Regions from separate parts of the Nocardioides marmotae genome, predicted to be linked through region 4. Evidence: predicted binding sites of a transcription regulator. Region 4 holds the regulator's gene; each other region holds the start of a gene.
The links. Region 4 encodes LexA, which represses DNA repair genes until DNA is damaged. Its sites were predicted from a motif close to TCGAACANNTGTTCGA; they were not measured.

Region 1: a site for LexA is predicted at 1,519-1,534, ahead of HPC71_RS21090 (HNH endonuclease signature motif containing protein). Genes of this name have one in related genera too.
Region 2: a site for LexA is predicted at 3,558-3,573, ahead of HPC71_RS16065 (LysM peptidoglycan-binding domain-containing protein). Genes of this name have one in related genera too.
Region 3: a site for LexA is predicted at 1,698-1,713, ahead of ruvC (crossover junction endodeoxyribonuclease RuvC). Genes of this name have one in related genera too.

What each region holds. Positions count from the first base shown of each region.
Region 1 is NZ_CP053660.1:2,645,521-2,650,486, forward strand. Features, by position in the region: gene HPC71_RS21090 (HNH endonuclease signature motif containing protein) at 190-1,506, opposite strand; gene HPC71_RS12740 (IS256 family transposase) at 2,062-3,309, shown strand; gene HPC71_RS12745 (hypothetical protein) at 4,030-4,269, opposite strand; gene HPC71_RS12750 (hypothetical protein) at 4,952-4,966, opposite strand, start outside.
Region 2 is NZ_CP053660.1:3,363,099-3,368,064, forward strand. Features, by position in the region: gene HPC71_RS16040 (peptidoglycan recognition protein family protein) at 1-36, shown strand, start outside; gene HPC71_RS16045 (Dyp-type peroxidase) at 40-1,245, opposite strand; gene HPC71_RS16050 (copper chaperone PCu(A)C) at 1,242-1,868, opposite strand; gene HPC71_RS16055 (hypothetical protein) at 1,963-2,742, opposite strand; gene HPC71_RS16060 (HEAT repeat domain-containing protein) at 2,868-3,479, opposite strand; gene HPC71_RS16065 (LysM peptidoglycan-binding domain-containing protein) at 3,626-4,285, shown strand; gene HPC71_RS16070 (Rv3235 family protein) at 4,282-4,818, shown strand; gene secA (preprotein translocase subunit SecA) at 4,906-4,966, opposite strand, start outside.
Region 3 is NZ_CP053660.1:2,555,706-2,560,671, reverse strand. Features, by position in the region: gene HPC71_RS12340 (hypothetical protein) at 1-149, shown strand, start outside; gene pdxT (pyridoxal 5'-phosphate synthase glutaminase subunit PdxT) at 181-759, shown strand; gene HPC71_RS12330 (YebC/PmpR family DNA-binding transcriptional regulator) at 829-1,596, shown strand; gene ruvC (crossover junction endodeoxyribonuclease RuvC) at 1,727-2,251, shown strand; gene ruvA (Holliday junction branch migration protein RuvA) at 2,248-2,844, shown strand; gene ruvB (Holliday junction branch migration DNA helicase RuvB) at 2,850-3,923, shown strand; gene yajC (preprotein translocase subunit YajC) at 4,042-4,332, shown strand; gene secD (protein translocase subunit SecD) at 4,334-4,966, shown strand, end outside.
Region 4 is NZ_CP053660.1:776,320-781,285, reverse strand. Features, by position in the region: gene HPC71_RS03715 (LysM peptidoglycan-binding domain-containing protein) at 17-373, opposite strand; gene HPC71_RS03710 (SDR family NAD(P)-dependent oxidoreductase) at 567-1,346, opposite strand; gene lexA (transcriptional repressor LexA) at 1,534-2,256, shown strand; gene HPC71_RS03700 (phosphatase PAP2 family protein) at 2,396-3,211, shown strand; gene HPC71_RS03695 (alkaline phosphatase D family protein) at 3,315-4,966, shown strand, end outside.

The sequences.
Region 1 (4,966 bases), 1.9 Mb from region 4:
GCGCGCCGCAGGTCGGGTCGTTGGCGGGGTCGGTGCGGCTCGCGAACCGCTGCGCGGCCTGATCGGCGCACCCCACCGGGGCCAGCGGTTTCCCGCGGCCGCGCAGTCATCCGACGCCACCTGGTACGGCCCCACGAGCGTGCCTGTACCCCGCCGGCTGGGGGGTCCGGCGGGGTCGTGGGCGGTGGGCTATGTCGGGGGCGGTTCGAGCGCCGGTGGTGGTTCGGGGCCGAGGTCGTGGGTGCCGTGGTGGTCGACCCGGTAGGTGAGTCCGGTCGGACTTCGCCACGCGTACACCCCTGGCGACGGTGAATGCTGCGACCAGCCGGCGTGGGTCTTGGCGCGGTGGTGACGTCGACACAAAGGCGCGATGTTCTCGGTCGCCGTCGGTCCGCCCCTGTTGTGCGGGATGACGTGGTCGTCGTCCACCCTTGAGTTCGCGTGGGCGGGGCGGGTGCACCAGGGGAACACGCAGTGGTGGTCGCGGAGCCGGGTCTGTTGGCTGAGGCGGTCGGGGACCTCGTAGGCCTCGACGTGAATCCGGGCGTTGAGGTCGATCACCGGCTTGACGGTGATCGTCTTGCCGGCCTCGGACCGCGCGGCGCGGGTGCACCAGTCGGCGAGCTGAGTGGTGAGCACGAACCCGCGGGTGTTCTCCACGCGGGTGATGTCGTCCAGGGTCCCGTCGGGGCTCTGGTGGACGTGGACCACGAGGGGCTTGGGGTCGGTGCCGAACTCGAGGGTCAGCTGGCGCCGGGCCATGTCACCCAGCGCCACGGACCGTCGGGCGTCGAGGGTGTCGGTGCACCCCAGCGCCTCGAGTCGCGCCGCGCCCTTGGCCAGCGCGTCGTCGAGATCCAGCGCATCCGCCAGGTCGAGGGTCGCCCACACGTCCACGTGTCCGTCGAAGGAGACCTGGCGTGACTGGATGGTCACGTGCCGGGCCTCGGCGCGTTCGGTGGCGACCCGTTGGGCCTCGTCGGGGTCGAACCGGACCAGCGCCTCCTCCAGGAGCCGCTCCAACGCCGCCGGCCCGATGGTCGAGGCGACCGGTGCGAGGTGGGTGTCGACGAACGCCGCACCGTTCTTCGACAGATTGAGCGTTCGGCGGGCCAGGGAACGTGCCCTCCAGGCGGGCAGGTCGAGGTCGGTGACCTTCTTCCACAGCTTCGGCAGCCGGTACCGCAGCTCGAGCGCCTCGGCCAGGTAGGCCCGGCCGGCGTCCTCCGACTTCCCCAGTCCCGCGGCGAACTCCACCACCGCGAACTCCGTCACGAACGGCGCACCCTCACCCGCCAGGCACACCGGCTTGTCACCGAACCCACGGAACACCGACCAGGTGGCTGCCTCGTCGAGCGACTCGGCCGGGTGCAGCACGCACCACTGGACCGCCGTCTCCAGGAGACGAGCCTCCGCAGCGTTCGCCGCCTTCTGCTCAGCCCGGGCGGACGCGAGCACGTCGGCTGGGGTGTCCAGCGGGTGCTCGAGCGTCGCGATCAAGGCCATGCCTCATTCTACTCGAACACCTGCTCGAACGGAAGGGCCTGTTCGCACATCTTCAGAACGGGTCGGACGCGCCAGCGCGAGGCGGCGGCCAGAGACCCGGCAGCAGACAGCGACCCTCGGCGTACCTCGTCCCAATAGCTGCCAAAGCCGCAACCACCCACGGCCCGCAGGCCGAAGGTCGGCTCACGGGGCCTCGACACGTCGGTGCCGGGGGCGCCTCCTGCTCGACCAACAGCGGGGGCCCGCAGGCCGAAGGTCGGCTCACGGGGCCTCGACACGTCGGCGCCGGGGGCGCCTCCTGCTCGACCAGCGGGCGGTCCCGCAGGCCGAAGGTAGGCCGCCAGGGGCCGCGACACGTCGGCGCCAGGGCGCCTCCTGCTCGACCAGCGGAAGGCGGCGGCCGGCGACCCGGCAGCGAACCGCGACCCACGGCAGTTGAGTCCCCGATAGTGGTGTAGCGCGGTCGCCGAGTTCGTCCCTGTCGTGGACGTAGACGCGGCCACCGCGTGATCCTTCGAGTTCGCCTCTCACAGCTCTCTCGAACGGACCATCACGATGACCGCTCCGCACATTGTCGACCCTGCTGGCCTGCTCGGCGAAGCCCTCGCTGAGGCTTCGCCCGATCTGATGCGCAGCCTGCTGCAGTCGATCATCAATGCCTTGCTCTGCGCTGATGCCGACGCCGTCGTCGGTGCCGAGTGGGGCCGCCCCTCGGCCTCCCGGACAACGCAGCGCAACGGCTACCGCCACCGCGACCTGGACACCCGGGTCGGCACGATCGACGTGGCGATTCCCAAGCTCCGCAAAGGCACCTACTTCCCCGAGTGGCTCCTCGAGCGCCGCAAGCGCGCAGAGTCCGCGCTGATCACCGTGGTGGCCGACTGCTACCTCGCCGGCGTCAGCACCCGGCGCATGGACAAGCTGGTCAAGACGCTCGGCATCGACGGGCTGTCGAAGTCCCAGGTCTCCCGGATGGCGGCCGACCTGGACTCGATCGTCGAAGACTTCCGCCACCGCCCGCTGGGCGACGCAGGACCGTTCACGTTCCTCACCGCCGACGCGCTCACCATGAAGGTCCGCGAGGGCGGCCGCGTCATCAATGCCGTCGTGCTCCTGGCCACTGGGGTGAACAACGATGGCCACCGCGAAGTGCTCGGCATGCGGGTCGCGACCGCCGAAACCGGAGCGGCGTGGAACGAGTTCTTCGCCGACCTTGTCGCCCGCGGGCTGACCGGGGTCCGCCTCGTCACCAGCGACGCCCACGCCGGACTGCGTGAGGCGATTGCCGCCAACCTCTCCGGAACCAGCTGGCAGCGGTGCCGCACCCACTACGCGTTCAACCTCATGAGCGTGACCCCGAAGAGCATGTGGCCCGCGGTCAAAGCGATGCTGCACAGCGTCTACGACCAGCCCGACGCCGCCGCGGTCCAGGCACAGTTCGACCGACTGCTCGACTACGTCGAAGCCAAGCTCCCTGCGGTGCACGACCACCTCGACCGCGCCCGAGCAGACCTACTGTCCTTCACCGCGTTCCCGAAGGAGATCTGGACCCAGATCTGGTCCAACAACCCGACCGAGCGGCTGAACAAGGAGATCCGGCGCCGCACCGACGCGGTCGGTATCTTCCCCAACCGCGACGCCATCGTCCGGCTCGTTGGCGCCGTCCTGGCCGAACAGACCGACGAATGGGCAGAAGGACGCCGCTACCTCGGACTCGACGTCCTGGCCCGCTCCCGAATGAACATCGTCCCCGGCGTCGAACCCGAGATCGGAGCTGATGACCTACCCGCACTGACCGCCTGACACCTCATCGAGGAGAACGCAGCGCTACACCACTACCCGGGACTTGACCCCCACGGCGTACCCGGTCCTATAACTGCCAAAGCCGGAACCACCCACAGCCCGCAGGCCGAAGCTCGGCCGGCGGGGGTCTCGACACGTCGGCGCCAGGGCGCCTCCTGCTCGACCAGCGGCGGGGGCCTGCAAGCCGAAGCTCGGCTGCCAGGGGCCTCGACACGTCGGCGCCAGGGCGCCTCCTGCTCGACCAGCGGATGGGGGCCCGCAGGCCGAAGCTCGGCTGCCAGGGGCCTCGACACGTCGGCGCCGGGGGCGCCTCCTGCTCGACCAGCGGAAGGCGGCGGCCGGCGACCCGGCAGCGAACCGCGACCCACGGCGTACCCGGTCCTATAACTGCCAAAGCCGCAACCACCCACAGCCCGCAGGCCGAAGCTCGGCCGGCGGGGGTCTCGACACGTCGGCGCCGGGGCGCCTCCTGCTCGACCAGCGGGCGGGCCCGCAGGCCGAAGGTCGGCTGCCAGGGGCCTCGACACGTCGGCGCCAGGGCGCCTCCTGCTCGACCAGCAGCGGGGGCCCGCAGGCCGAAGCTCGGCTGCCAGGGGCCTCGACACGTCGGCGCCAGGGCGCCTCCTGCTCGACCAGCCGTCCACGACGACGGCCGGCGCCGTCCCACGCTCAGCGAGGCGACGCCGGCCGTCGGTGAGGCACCGGACCGGTCTGGACCGGTCAGCGGTCCTGCGGGAGCTCCGTGGCCTCGAAGTCGGAGGGCTCGTCCTCGATCATGTAGTTCGGGTCGGCCTCGATGGCGGCGACCGTGCGCTGGAGCCAGTCCTCGTCGGTGGTCTCGATCTCGCGCTCCGCGAGCTGCTCGCGCAGGTACGTGACCAGGTCCTGGCTCACGCCGGCGTCCTTCGCGACGGAGGTCGCGTCGACGGCGGCCTGGAGGTCGGAGTTGTAGGTGGCCATGGGGTCTACCTCTTCTGTTGGCGGGGGACGTCGCGTTCAGCGTCGGCGCAGGACCGTCACGCCGGCCCACACCACTAGGGGGAAGCCCACCACGAGCACGACGACCTCGGTCCATCCGATTGCGAACACGTCGCCTCGGTGCCCGCCCGGCCCCAGGAGGAAACCGCGGACAGGCCGCGAACCAGGCCCCGGACAGGGAGGAACCGACCCGGGGGCAGCGGCGTCCCCGGGTCGGTCCATCTCCCACGATGACGCGCGGGTGGTTGCAGACCAGCCGCGCGCCGCGCAGCACGCGCCGAACAGCAGCCCGGGCGCCCCCGTTTCCGTGGCCGGGAGGGTCCGGGTCCTGCTGCGGCGGTGCCGCTCGGAGCTCGCGTGCCGTCCGCCCCCCATCGCGCACGGCCTGCTGCCCGCCCCAACGAGGAGCCTCGCGGAGAGGTACGGCGTCGGCCGCGCCGTACGCCGCAGGGGCACCGCTGGTCTGGACCGTCGCAGGTCTCCCGGGACGCCATTCACGTGACGATGGCGTCCCGGGACCCGCGGCCCCGCCCTCCCCATGCCTCCGGGGCAGCCCGACCATCGTGGCGCCGTCGCGGGCCGCCCGCCCACGGGTGTCCGGCCCCTCCCCCATGGCCCGGACGGGCCATGGGCCCGGCCCACCCGGGGGGCCTGAGGCGACCGGTCACAGCGGCGTGAG
Region 2 (4,966 bases), 1.8 Mb from region 4:
GCCACCGACACCGTGCGGGTCAAGCCGCTCGACTGAGGCTCACCCCAGCCGGACCTGGCCCAGCCAGCCGCCCTCCTCGAAGCCCGGCAGCACCACGAAGCTCGCCGAGCCGATCGCGGTCGTCCACTCGTTGAGGGCGTCGAGCTCGTCGATGCTGCGCTGGATCGGCACGAACTGGTCGAGCAGGTCGGCCTGGAAGCTCTGGAAGAGCAGGCCGGACTCCACGCCCCGGTCGGTGTCGAGCACGTAGTTCGCGCCCTTGCGGAAGATCCGCCGACCGCCGTTGAGGTCGGGGTGGGAGCGCCGGGCGTGGGCGTCGCGGGCGATCGTGGGCCGGCCGCCGGTGCGCGCGGTCAGGTCGACGTCGTCGAGCTCCTCGCCGCCGGTCAGCGGGGCGCCGTCGTCGAGGCGTCGTCCCACCGAGCGCTCCTGCTCGTCGCGGGTGAGCTCGTCCCAGGTGTCGAGGTCCATCCGGATGCGGCGCACGACCAGGGTGGTGCCGCCCGCCCAGTCGCCCTCGTCGATCCAGACCGTCTCGTCGAAGAGGTCCGTGCCGGGCCGGGGGTTCGCCGAGCCGTCGACCTGCCCGAACAGGTTGCGCCCGGTCACCGCCTGCCCGCGCCCGTCGACGCCGTTCCACGAGCCGTGCTGGCGCCAGCGGGGCGTGGCGAACGGCGCGGCGTCGGCCACCAGGCGTCGTACGGCGTGGGCGACGGTTGTCGCGTCACGGGCGGCGACCACGAGCACGAGGTCCCCGCCGTTCCACCGCTCCTGGAGCCGGTCGTGGCGCATCGGCGGGACGGTGCCGAAGCCGGCGGGGGGCTCGCCGAGCAGGCGCGGCCCGAACGCGCCGGGCCCGGCCCCCACGGTGATCGTCAGGTCGGCCCGGGCGCCGGCCAGCCACGGCGCGGTGTCGCCGGGGGCCGGGCGGCCCTGGGTGAGCGCCTCCACGTCCCCGGTCCACACCCGCATCAGCCGGCCCAGCGCGTCGCGGTCGGCGCCGGGCAGCAGGTCGAGGGCGACCAGCTCGGTGACGTGCGGGCTTGAGGTGGCGACGCCCGGCTGGTGCGCTCCGTACGGCGCGATGGTGCGCCCGGCCCACGCCGTGGCATCCGGGGCGGGGGTGCCCTCGGCACCGCCCGCGGAGCCGGCCAGCGCGACCCCGCCGGCGCCGGCGGCCGCTCCCGCGACCGCCGTGCCGACGTAGCCGAGGAACCCGCGTCGGCCGACCCCGGAGGTGCTCACTGGGAGTGCCCGTCGCCCTCGTCGGAGGAGCCGTGGTCGTGGGAGCCGTGGTCGTGGTAGTGGCCCTCCTCCTCGGTGAACGCCTTGACCGGGGCGGTCACCTCGACGGTGCTGCCGTCGGAGAACTCCAGGGTGAGGTCGACCTCCTCGCCCGCGGCCAGCTCGCCGGCGAGGTCCATCAGCATCACGTGGTAGCCGCCGGGCTGGAGCAGCTGGCCGCCACCGGCGCCGAGCTCGATGCCGCCGGCCGCCTCCTGCATGACCGGCTTGCCGTCGACGTTCGCGATCTCGTGCAGCTCGACCATGCCGGCGACGTCGGTGGACGCCGAGACCAGGGTGACGTCCTCGTCGCCGTCGTTGGCGAGGTCCATGAACGCGGCGGTCATCGAGGTGTCCTCGGCGCCGTCGGTCGCGCGGACCCACGGGTCGGTGACGACGACCTCCGCGCCCTCGGAGGTGGACGCGGAGGTGGACTCGGAGGTGGACGCGGAGGGCTCGGCGTCCTCGCCGCAGGCGGTCAGCGCCAGGGCCCCGGCGAGGGCGAGCGCCCCGAGGGCGGCGCGCCGGCGCCGGGCCGGACGGGCGGGCGCGGGGGTGCTGGAACGGGTGGTGCTGGAATGCATGGTGTCTCCTCCGGGCAAGGCGGTACGACGCGCGGTCGCGCGCCGGGGCGCGGGTCCGGTCGGACCCGCAGGGGACGCCTGGGCGGGATGCCGCTCAGGCGGGGAGGAGGCTCGGTGGACCGCGGCGCCGGGAGGGGTCGTCGAGGACGCCGGGCAGGCGGACCCGCCGCGGGACGGGGGCGGGCAGGTGGACGCGGCCGGCGGCAAGGGTGTCGCGCACGGCCGCGAGCGCCGCGCCCAGCACCAGGTGGGCGCGCGTCGCGACGTCGAGGCGGGCCAGGCCGAGGTGGACCAGGCTCCACAGCGCCGACTCGCCCACGGCGAGCCACAGCCCCAGCGCCACCGCGCCGAGGGTGTGGGCGAGGACCATCGTCGGGCCCTGCGCCGCCAGGTGGGCGACCTGGTGGTCGACGAACGCGGACAGCGCGGAGAACGGGTCGGCCGCGGGCCCGCCGGCCACGCCGGCGGTCGCGGACTGGTACTGCTCGATGAGGCTTCCGGTACGCCGGGTCGAGGCGTCGGCGGCGGCGCCCATCGTGCCGGCGAGGTCGGGGGCGGCACGCAGGGGCGCGGCCGGCGCCGAGCCGGTGGCCGACGTGGTGGCCGACGTGGTGGCCGTGCCCGCGTGGCCGGCCAGGGTGCTCAGCGCGGCGTGGGTCGCGAGCTGGCCGCCGACCACGAGGGCGACCAGGCGCCCGGCGGAGGCGCGGGTGCGGAGCAGGGGCGCGACGAGGACGGTGCTGAGGCCGAGCAGGGCGGCCAGGGCCACCGGGTGCGGGAGGGAGCCGTCCGCGGCGACGTGGGAGACCACGCCCGCGCCCAGCGCGACGACGGCCAGGACCAGGGCACGGGTCCAGAGCAACGGCGTGCGCATCGGGACCTCCTCCATCGGCGGCCCCAGGCTACCGGCCCCGCGCCTGCCGCCAGGGGCCGATGCCCGCCGGGTGGTGCGGATCACCCCGCACGGCCGCGGGGAGCCCGGCCGCCCGGCTTCCACCCTCAGGAAGGCAGCGTCGCGAGCGTCTTCTCGATCTCCTTCTGAACCCACCTCTCCTGGCCTGCGTGCGCCTTCTCCAGCGGTCCTCGGGCACGCGGGTCGGGATGCTTGCGCAGGGCGATGACGGCGGGGACCAGGACGTCCGGGTCATCGAGGAGCCCGATGAGCACGTCGGCTGCTTCGGCGCGCTTGGACCTGCCCAGGCCGCGGACGACCATCTCGCGGCCTCGGCCGTAGGCCCGGTCGGTCGCGAGGGCGACGAGGTCGTCGAAGCAGCGGTCGTCCCAGAGGACCTCGATGCTGTTCCCCGCGGCCCACCGCAGCTGGAATCCGGTGGGGTCGACGCTGGTGTCCATCCTCGTGAAGTCCTCGATGAGCGCCGGCAGCGCAGCCTGGGCGAACCTCACGGCGAGGCTGCGCAGGAGCCCCTCCTTGAGGTCCATGTCGCGTACGCGCGGCAGCCAGCCGGCCAGGATCGGGACGGCGTCGCGGTAGTCGCGGTACCGCTCGCGCAAGGAGTACACCGAGTCCACGTCGTAGCCGGCGATGCGCAGCTCTTCGAGGATGGCGGCAGCCTGCGCCTGGGGGTTCTCGTGGCTCTCCGTGCCTGGCATGGCCTCACATCCAGCAGTGGTGGTGGTGGTGGTGGTGGAACTGTGCCAGGCGCTGTGGAGAGGGGGTTGACGATCCAGCCCAACAGGCGTTGGCTCGCTTCAACACACGCAAACGGACGCAAACGCAGAGATTGACGAGGTCCGGGATGGACGAGCCGCGGCGTATCCGGCCGGCGCGATGCCTGCTGGTCGAGCTGGCCGCGACGATGACCGTCGCCGGGCTCGGTGCGGTCGCGCTGCCGAGCGTGCCGGGGGCGGCGCCCGGGCCGGGCACGACCTTCGAGGACCTCCTCGTCGGCGGCTGCGCCGTCGCCGTCCTCGTCACCTCCGCGTGGCTGTGGCTGCTCACCACCGTCGTGGTGGTCGAGGCGCTCCGCGGCCGCACGGACCGGCGCGCGGGCGTCCCCCGGTTCGTGCGGACCGCGGTCCTGGCCGCGTGCGGCGTCGCGCTCGTCGTGCCCGCACCCGCGCTCGCCGCCGAGCGCCCGCACCCGCTGGACGGGCTGCCGATGCCGGACCGGGCGACCTCCACCGCCGCCTGGGTCGCCGCGGCGGTCGACGGCGCGACCCGGCCGCCGGCCCGCGAGCCCGACGCGCCGCGGACCCACGTCGTGCGGACCGGCGACACCCTGTGGGCGATCGCGGCCGCCGGCCTCTCCCCCACGGCGGACCCCGACGACGTCGTACGTCGCTCGCACCGCCTCCACCAGCTCAACCGGGCCGTCATCGGGGACGACCCGGACCTCATCCATCCCGGCCAGCGGCTCCGCCTGCCGCCCGCCGCGCACCGAGGAGACCAGTCATGACCCCACGACCCGGCGGGCGGGGCGAGAACGTCCTCGCCTTCCCCGGCACGACCCTGCCCGCCACCGTCCAGGGCACCCTCGCGCTCGACCTCAGCCCGCGTCTGGACCCGCCGCCCGGCCGCGGACCCGACGGCGCGACCTCCGCCGGCGTCGTGCCCGTCGACCTGCGCCGCCGGCGCGAGCTCGAGCAGTGGTCGCGGCGCTTCGCCCAGGCGGCCGTCGAGATCGTCGGCGGCGACCGCCCCGTCAGCCAGCTGCTGCGCTGGGCGACCGCGGAGGTGTACGCCGACCTCGACCGCCGCGCCAGCCTCGTCGCCCGCGCCGGCGGCCACCGCCCGGGCGTCGGTCGCGTGCAGCCGGTCCGGCCCAAGGTGCTCAGCGTGCACAGCTGCTTCGTCAGCGCCTCGGCCGCCGAGACGAGCATCCACGTCCGCTACGGCGAGCGGTCCCGCGCCGTCGCCGCCCGCTTCGAGGAGCGGCCCGCCCCGCACGGGCCCGCCCGCTGGGTGTGCACCGCCCTCGACTTCGCCTGACGTGAGCATCCCGCTCGCTGCCGGACCGGAGAACGGCGAACGCCGGCCGGGTCCGCGAGGACCGAGCCGGCGTTCGAGGGGCTGGTGTCAGCCGTTGACGCGGGTGGTGAGGCCGCTGGGGCCGCCGGGCGCGCCGTGGCACTGCTTG
Region 3 (4,966 bases), 1.8 Mb from region 4:
TGGAGAAGTCGGTTCTCGGTCTGGGCCTCTACACCGGGGACATCGACGTCGAGATCCGTGGCGTCACGCCAGCCGGGGGATGGACGTCCGACGGGGCGATCAGCCGCACCATCTTCCAGGGCCTCTCGTTCCGGTGCAGCCAGTGGTGATCCACCTGGGGTCAGCGTCCTACGCTGATGGATCGTGCCACCCACCATCGGAGTCCTCGCCCTCCAAGGCGACGTCCGCGAGCACGTCCGGGCCCTGACCGACCTGGGGGCGCGGGCGACCACCGTCCGCCGCCCCGAGGAGCTCGCGGCGGTCGACGGGCTGGTCCTGCCCGGCGGGGAGTCGACCACCATGGCGCGGCTGTTGCGCACCTTCGAGCTGCTCGAGCCGCTGCGGGCGCGCGTCGCCGGCGGCATGCCGGCCTTCGGGACGTGCGCGGGGATGATCCTGCTCGCCGACCGGGTCCGCGACGGCGTCGCCGGCCAGGAGAGCGTCGGTGGCCTCGACGTGACCGTGCGGCGCAACGCCTTCGGCCGGCAGGTCGACTCCTTCGAGACCGACCTGGACCTCGCCGGGCTCGCCGACCCGGTGCACGCCGTGTTCATCCGGGCGCCCTGGGTCGAGGAGGCCGGGCCCGGCGTGGAGGTCCTCGCCGTCGCGGCCGGCCACCCCGTCGCCGTACGCCAGGGGGCCCTGCTGGCGACCTCCTTCCACCCCGAGGTCGGCGGCGACGGCCGGGTCCACCGGATGTTCGTGGAGATCGCCGGCTGAGCGGCCGGTAGGATCGTCGGTCGGTGCAGGGGCCTGCACCTCACACGACCGGCGCGGGAAGAGGGACGCATGTCAGGCCACTCCAAGTGGGCGACCACGAAGCACAAGAAGGCCGCCATCGACGCCAAGCGCGGCAAGATGTTCGCCAAGCTGATCAAGAACGTCGAGGTCGCGGCCCGCATGGGCGGTGGCGACCCGTCGGGCAACCCGACGCTCTACGACGCGATCCAGAAGGCCAAGAAGTCCTCGGTCCCCAACGACAACATCGACCGCGCCGTCAAGCGCGGCTCCGGTGCCGAGACCGGCGGCGCGGACTACCAGACGATCATGTACGAGGTCTACGGCGCGCAGGGCGTCGGGATCCTCGTCGAGTGCCTGACCGACAACAAGAACCGCGCCGCGATGGAGGTCCGCACCGCCGTCTCCCGCAACGGCGGCACGATGGCCGACCCCGGCTCGGTCTCGCGCCTGTTCCACCGCAAGGGCGTGGTCGTCGTGGCCAAGGAGCAGGACGGCAAGGAGGTCACCGAGGACGACGTCCTCGAGGCCACCCTCGACGCCGGCGCCGAGGAGGTCAACGACCTCGGCGAGCAGTTCCAGGTGATCTCCGAGGCCACCGACCTCGTCGCGGTCCGCACCGCGCTGCAGGCAGCAGGCCTCGACTACGACTCCGCCGACGCCCAGTTCGTCGCCACGATGGAGATCCCCGTCGACGCGGCCGCCGCGACGAAGGTCTTCAAGCTCATCGACGCCGTCGAGGACCTCGACGACGTGCAGGAGGTCTTCAGCAACGTCGACGTCCCCGCCGACGTGATGGCCGAGCTCGAGGACGCCTGAGGCCACCCGCGCTGCCCCTCCGGTACGTCGGGGCACGCCCTCGACGGGCGTGTCCGGCGTGTCGGTGGCACGTCCGTCGGAGGCGCACCGTAGCGTTCCTCCCGAACAGACGTTCGACGGAAGGCTGACCATGCGTGTGCTCGGGATCGACCCCGGTCTGACCCGGTGCGGCATGGGGGTCGTGGAGGGCTCGGTCGGGCGACCGCTGAGCCTGGTCGACGTCAACGTGCTGCGCACCAGCGCCGACCGGCCGGTCGCCGAGCGGCTGGTGACCATCGAGAAGGGCGTGGACGCCTGGATCGAGGAGCACCGGCCCGACGCGGTCGCCGTCGAGCGCGTCTTCGCCCGCTCCGACGTCAGCACCGTGATGGGCACCGCGCAGGCCAGCGGCATCGCGATGGTCTGCGCCGCCCGCCGCGGGCTGCCGATCGCGCTGCACACGCCGAGCGAGGTCAAGGCCGCGGTCTCCGGCAACGGCCGGGCCGACAAGGCGCAGGTCGGGGCGATGGTCACGCGGATCCTGCGGCTCGACGCGATGCCGAAGCCCGCCGACGCGGCCGACGCGCTCGCCCTGGCCATCACCCACATCTGGCGCGGAGGCGCCCAAGCACGCATCGACGCCGCCCTCGCGGCGGCGGGGAGGAACCGACGTTGATCGCCTTCGTCCGCGGCCAGGTCGCCGGGGTCACCCTCACCAGCGCGGTGCTCGAGGTCGGCGGGGTCGGCCTGGAGCTGATGTGCACCCCCGGCACGCTCGCCGGCCTGCGCGCCGGCCAGGGCGCGACGCTCGCCACCAGCATGGTGGTCCGGGAGGACTCCCTGACCCTCTTCGGGTTCGCCGACGAGGACGAGAAGAGCATCTTCGAGCTCGTGCAGACCGCCTCCGGCGTCGGCCCCAAGGTCGCCCAGGCCATGGTCGCGGTGCTCAGCCCCGACGACGTACGCCGCGCGATCTCCAGCGACGACGTCAAGACCCTGACCCGCGTGCCCGGCATCGGGCAGAAGGGCGCCCAGCGGATCATCCTCGAGCTCAAGGACCGGATCGGCCCGCCCGTCGGCCCGGGCGTCACCCCGGCGGCGGCGAGCGCCGAGCCGTGGCGCGACCAGGTGCACCAGGGACTGGTCGGCCTCGGCTGGTCGGCCAAGGACGCCGAGAAGGCCGTCGACGCGGTCGCCCCCGACGCCGGTGACGCGCCCGACGTGGCCACCCTCCTGCGCGCGGCCCTGCGCGCCCTCAGCAAGGCCTGAGCCCGGTGCCCTTCCACGAGGACGAGCTCGCCGAGGCCGAGGAGACCCACCTGCGGTCCATCACCGCGGCGGAGGCCGACGGCGACGAGCGCGCGGTCGAGGCGGCGCTGCGGCCCCGCACCCTCGACGAGGTGGTCGGCCAGGCCCGGGTGCGCGACCAGCTCGGCCTGGTCCTGGAGGCCGCCCGCCGCCGGGGGCGCGCGCCCGACCACGTCCTGCTCAGCGGCCCGCCGGGCCTGGGCAAGACCACGCTGGCGATGATCATCGCCGCCGAGATGGCCGCGCCGCTGCGGCTGACCAGCGGTCCGGCCATCACCCACGCCGGCGACCTCGCCGCCATCTTGTCCGGCATGAACGAGGGCGAGGTGCTCTTCGTCGACGAGATCCACCGGATGTCCCGCCCGGCCGAGGAGATGCTCTACATGGCGATGGAGGACTTCCGCGTCGACGTCATCATCGGCAAGGGCCCCGGCGCCACCGCGATCCCGCTCGACCTGCCGCCGTTCACCCTGGTCGGGGCGACCACCCGCGCCGGCCTGCTCCCGGGCCCCCTGCGCGACCGGTTCGGCTTCACCGCCCACCTGGAGTTCTACGAGCCCCACGAGCTCGACCTCATCGTCCACCGCTCCGCGGGCCTGCTCGGCGTCGACCTGACCGACGAGGGCAGCGCCGAGATCGCGTCCCGCTCCCGCGGCACGCCCCGGATCGCCAACCGGCTGCTGCGCCGGGTCCGCGACTACGCCCAGGTCCGCGCCGACGGCGTGGTCACCCGGGCGGTCGCTGAAGCCGCGCTCGACCTCTACGAGGTCGACGAGCTGGGCCTGGACCGCCTCGACCGCGCCGTCCTGGACGCGCTGTGCCGCCGCTTCGGTGGCGGGCCGGTCGGCATCTCGACCCTCGCCGTCGCGGTGGGGGAGGAGCGGGAGACCGTCGAGGAGGTCGCCGAGCCGTTCCTGGTCCGCAACGGGTTCCTCGCACGTACGCCGCGGGGCCGGATCGCCACCCCGGCCGCCTGGGAGCACCTCGGGCTCGCCGTCCCGGCCGCCGCCGCGGGGGAGCCGGCCCTGTTCGAGGAGTGAACCGCGGGCCCCGCGGGATTCGTCCCCGCGGGTCGCCCCGTAGGTATGCTTGCCCGTCGGCCGCCCCGGGAGTGACCTGGGTGTGCGGCCTCCCCGTCATCGCTCGAGAGGTCTCGTCGTGGAGCTCGCCTCCCTGCTGCCGCTGGTCGGCATCGCCCTCCTTTTCTGGCTCCTGATCATCAGGCCGGCTTCCCGGCGCCAGAAGGAACTCACCCGCATGCAGTCGTCGTTGAAGGTGGGTGACGAGGTCGTCCTGACCTCGGGCTTCCTCGGCACGATCCGCGACCTCGACGACGACACCGCACGGATCCAGCTGGCCGAGGGCGTCGTCGTGACCGTCGCCCGCGGCGCGATCGGAACCGTCACCCAGCCAGGGCCCGCCGCTGCCGGCGAGCCGGAGGAGATCTGACATGGCACGCAAGCCTCGCCCGGGACGCACCCTGGTGGTGTTCTTCCTCGGCACGGCGCTGCTCTACGGCTTGGTCGCCCTCGGCGGCAGCTGGAAGCCCGAGCTCGGCCTGGACCTCCAGGGCGGCACGCGCATCACCCTCGTCGCCACCGACAGCGACCCGGCCGACGACAGCATGGAGCAGGCCCGCCAGATCATCGACGACCGAGTCAACGGCTCCGGTGTCGCCGAGGCCGACGTGGTGACCGAGGGCAGCAACATCATCGTCGTCGAGATCCCCGGCAGCTCGCGCCGCGACCTCCTCGAGACCGTCAAGCGGCAGGCGCAGCTGCGCTTCCGCCTCGTCGCCTGCTCCGACTTCGACCCCGGCCCGTGCGCCGGCGGCGGCGCCGGCCCCGTGATCGACCCCAACGTGGGCGGCGGTCTGCCCGACGGTTCGTCGGTGCAGATCGACCCGAACAACGGCAACGGCCAGGGCAACGGCGACGGCCAGGGCAAGGGCAACGGCAAGGGCAACGGTCAGGGCAACGGCGACGGCGCCCAGCAGGGCAGCAACAACCGCCCGCCGGTCGGCTTCGCCAAGAGCCTGCCCTCGGCCGACAGCAGCTCCAGCCCGTCGGCCGAGCCTTCCGAG
Region 4 (4,966 bases):
CCGAGCAGCCGAGTGGTCAGGCCGCGGGCACGACCAGGCGCTGGCCGGCGTCGAGCGCGGCGGTGTCGAGGGCGTTGAGCCGCTCGATCTGGTTCATCATGCCGCGGACGTCGCCGTCCTCGGCGAGGTCGGCGGCGATCCCCCACAGGGTCTCGCCGGTGCCGACCATCACGACGCGGGTGGGCTCGGGGGTGCCGGCCTCGTCGGTCGCGACCGAGCCGGCGGCGATGAACAGGCCGACGCCGAGCACGAAGGCCAGCGCGAGCAGGAAGACCACGAGCCGGCCGCGTCGGGTCAGCCGCACGGTCGCCCCACGGGTGGGGCGGTCGAACGAGGTGGCGTACGGGGCGCGGGTGGCGGTGATGGTGCTCATGCGGGACCTCCTGGGGAAGCGGCGGTCAGCCTCGGGTCGTGTCGATCTCGGTCTGCACCGATGTCTAACCGCGACCACCGACAGTGGTCGGCGAGCCAGTCATCGAGCAGACGTTCGATCGAACGTATGTACGACCGTAGAGCACTTGTTCGAACAGATCAAGGACCTGTGCGAACGAATGTTCGAACGCTTCTCAGCGCAGGCGGCGCCTCCCCTGGGCCGCGAACACCGCCAGCGCCGGGCCGGAGAGCGACGGCGCGAGCTGGCCCACCCGCATCGCGGCGCCGCGCCACCCGGGCAGGGTGCGCACGACGCGCCGCGAGCCGACGAGGTCGACCGCCGCCTGGGCCGTCTCCTCCACCGACAGCAGGTGGCCACCGGAGCTGACCAGCCGCTTGGCCAGGCCGTCGGGGCGCATCTCGGCGACCAGCGTGGTGTCCACGCCGTCGGGGCACAGCGCGTGCACGCGGACCCCGCGCGGCGCCTCGAGGGAGACCGAGGATGCGAGCGAGACGACCGCGGCCTTCGTCGCGGCGTACAGGGAGAGCCCCGGGACGGGGCCGAGGCCCGAGAGCGAGGCGGTGAGCACGAGGTCCCCGCCGCGGGGGCCGAACGCCGCCAGCGCGGCGCGGGTGCTCCAGACCGCGCCGAGCAGGTTGACCTCGACCAGGCGGCGTACCTGCTCCTCGGTCAGGTCCACGAGCGTCCCGTCGTCGCCGACGCCGGCGTTGGAGAACCAGGCGACGACGTCGCCGTGGCCCGCCGCCACCCGGGCGACCTCGGCGTGCGAGGCGGGGTCGCGCACGTCCTGGGCCACCCCCTCGGCCGCGCCGATCTCGCGGGCGGTGCGGGCCGCCCCCTCCCCGTCCACGTCGGTGACCACGACGCGGTGACCGCGGGCGACCATGAGCTCGGCGATGCCGCGGCCGATGCCGCGGGCCGCCCCGGTGACGACACAGCTGGTGTTCTCCATGGCCCGATCCAACCAGCGCCGGCCCCGCGCCACCCTCCTCGCCCGCCGAGCCGACCGAGCCGACCGACGCCCGCGCGACACACCTTCGAACAGGTGTTTGAACACGGGCGCGGAAGGCTCTACGGTGCTGTCAAGGCCCCGCACCACCGCTCGCCCGTCACCGCGCTACCCCGGAAGGCACCTCCCCATGGCGAAGAACCCCGGCTCCAAGGTCACCGAGATGCCCGACGGCGCGCCCGACGTCACCGGCCTGACCCCGCGCCAGACCCGGATCCTCGCCCACATCCGCGACAGCATCGAGGGCCGTGGCTACCCGCCGAGCATGCGCGAGATCGGGGACGCGGTCGGGCTGACCAGCTCCTCGAGCGTGGCCCACCAGCTGAAGGTGCTCGAGGAGAAGGGCTTCCTCAAGCGCGACCCGCATCGCCCGCGCGCCCTCGAGGTGTTCCTGCCCGAGGTGATGGCCGCGCGGCGGGCCATGGCGAGCGCCGATGACGGGGCGGTCGACGAGACGGGCGTGGGCGACATGCTGCCCGAGGCGCAGTACGTCCCGATGGTCGGCCGGATCGCGGCCGGTGGCCCGATCCTGGCCGAGGAGCGCGTGGAGGACGTCTTCCCGCTGCCCAAGCAGCTCGTGGGCGACGGTCAGCTGTTCCTGCTGGAGGTCGCCGGCGACTCGATGGTCGAGGCGGCGATCTGCAACGGCGACTACGTCGTCATCCGGCAGCAGCCGACCGCCGACAACGGCGAGATCGTCGCGGCGATGATCGACGGCGAGGCGACGGTCAAGACCTTCCAGCGCAAGGACGGCAAGGTGTGGCTGCTGCCGCACAACGCGGCGTACGAGCCCATCGACGGCACGCACGCGACCATCCTCGGCAAGGTCACCGCGGTCCTGCGCCGGATGTGACGTCGGTCCGGCCGCGAGTGCACACCGGTGGCCGAGAGGCCCGAGAGACAGGCTCCGACGGCGTCCCCGGGTCGATCCGGGGGCGAATCAGGGGTAAGCCGGATGCTCATCACCGCCGGCATACGGCAATCTTGGACCTGTGAGCGACGTCGCCAGCCCCACGAGGTACCCACGCCTGCGGCGTGGGGTCGTCGAGCTGGCCCTGGTCCTGACCCTCTACGTGCTCTACAGCGGCTCGCGGCTCTTCGCCGACGACTCGCTGGCGCCGGCGCTCGTGCGCGCCCAAGAGCTGCTGCACGTCGAGAGCCTGGTGGGGCTGCACTTCGAGGCCTCCCTCAACCAGGTCTTCGTCGAGACCAAGATCCTCGGGCTCCTCTCCAGCTACTGGTACGCCACCGCCCACTACGTCGTGACCGCCGTGGCCCTGCTCTGGCTCTACCGCCTCGGCGCCCGTCACTACGTGCCCGCCCGCCGGGCGCTCGTCGCCGCGACCCTGATCGGCCTGGCGCTCTACCTGCTGCTGCCGACCGCGCCGCCGCGCTTCGTCGAGGGGTACGTCGACGTGCTCTCCCTCCACGCCGCCGACGGCTGGTGGGGCTCGGACGCCTCGGCGCCGAAGGGGCTCGGCGGGCTGACCAACCAGCTCGCCGCGTTCCCCTCGCTGCACGCCGGCTGGGCCCTGTGGGTTGCGATCATCGTGCAGATGAACGCGCGCACTTCCTGGGTGCGCGCGCTCGGCTGGACCTACGCGCTGATCACCGCCGTGGTCATCGTGGGCACCGGCAACCACTGGGTCCTCGACGCGATCGCCGGATGGCTGGTGATCGGCCTGGGCTTCCTCGTCGCCGCTCGGCTCGGGCGCCGGCTGGACCGGCGGGCGCCCGCCGACGAGGCGAACGACCCGGAAGTGGTCGTGTCGGAGTCGAGGCAGCACAGCTCGACCTCGGTCGGCTGAGGCCCACCCCTCCCCGGTGACCGGGCGGCGTACCCGGTCTGAACAGGCGGCGTCCGGGCCGCTGGAGGCATCACGTCCGGGCGGCCGCGTCGTTGGGGCAAGCGTGACCACGACCCAGCCCGACCGGCCGAGCCCCGCGGGCTCCGTCGGCCGCCGCACCGTCGTCGCCACCGGGGCCGTGGGCCTCGGCGTCGCGACGCTCGCCCCCGCCGCCGCCGATGGCCCCGCCACCAGCCCCGCCTCGACCTCCCGCCGCCACCGCGTCTTCCAGCACGGCATCGCCTCGGGCGACCCCCTGCCGGGTGCGGTGGTGATCTGGACCCGCGTCACCCCCACCCGGGCGGCCACTGCCGGGTCGGGCCGCGGGCCGCGCACCGAGGTCGGGTGGGAGGTCGCCACCGACCGCTCCTTCCGCGACGTCGTGCGCCGCGGCACGTTCGTCACCAGCGCCGGCCGCGACCACACCGTCAAGCTCGACGTCACCGGCCTGCGCCCCGCGACCTGGTACCACTACCGCTTCACCGCGGCCGGCCAGCGCAGCCGCGTCGGCCGCACCCGCACGGCGCCGGCCCCCGGCGCGAGCCCGCGCAACCTGCGCTTCGGGGTCGTCTCCTGCGCCAACTACCAGGCCGGCTACTTCGCCGCCTACCGCCACCTGGCCCGCCGCGACGACCTGCACGCGGTGCTGCACCTGGGCGACTACCTCTACGAGTACGAGGCGGGCCGCTACGGCGCCGGCGAGGTGATCGTGCGCCGCCACGAGCCGGCCGGGGAGATCGTCTCCCTCGACGACTACCGGCAGCGGCACGCGCAGTACAAGACCGACCCCGACCTCCAGGACCTCCACGCGAAGGCCCCGTTCATCACCGTCTGGGACGACCACGAGACCGCGAACGACGCCTGGCTGGAGGGCGCGGAGAACCACACGCCCGGCTCCGGGCCGGGCGGCGAGGGCGGCTGGCGACGGCGCCGCGCCCGCGCGCTGCGCGCCTACGACGAGTGGATGCCGGTCCGCCTCGACGGCACCGCGCGCCTCGGCGACGGGACCCGCCTCTACCGCCGCCTCCGGTTCGGCACGCTCGCCGAGCTCAGCATGCTCGACCTGCGCACCCACCGCAGCGAGCAGGTCGCCCTCCCCGTCCTCGACCCGGCGGTCAGCGAGCCGGACCGGACCATCACCGGCCGGCAGCAGATGCGCTGGCTCAAGGACTCCCTGGCCCGCGACGCCGCCCAGTGGAAGCTCGTCGGCAACCCCGTGATGATCGCGCCGGTCACCTTCGCGGCACTGCCGGCGGACCTCCTCACGCCGGTCAACGACGTGACCGGGCTGCTCCCCCAGGACGGCCTGCCCTACAACGTCGACCAGTGGGACGGCTACACCGACGACCGCCGCGAGCTGTTCGCCCACATCCGCGACCGCGGGATCAGGGACACCGTCTTCCTCACCGGCGACATCCACTCCGGCTGGGCATCCGACCTCCCCTTCGACCGCGGGCTCTACCCGCTCGCCGGCGAGACCGCCGGCGTGGAGTTCGTCTGCTCCTCGGTCACCTCCGACAACCTCAAGGACATCCTCGGGGTGCCGCCCCGGACGGCGAGCCGGGCCGTGGAGCAGGTCATCCGCACCGCCAACCCGCACATCAAGTACCTCGACTTCGACTCCCACGGCTACTGCGTGCTCGACGTGACCCCCGCGCGCGTGCAGATGGACTGGTACGTCATCGGCTCGCGCCTCGACCGCCGCACCACCGCCAC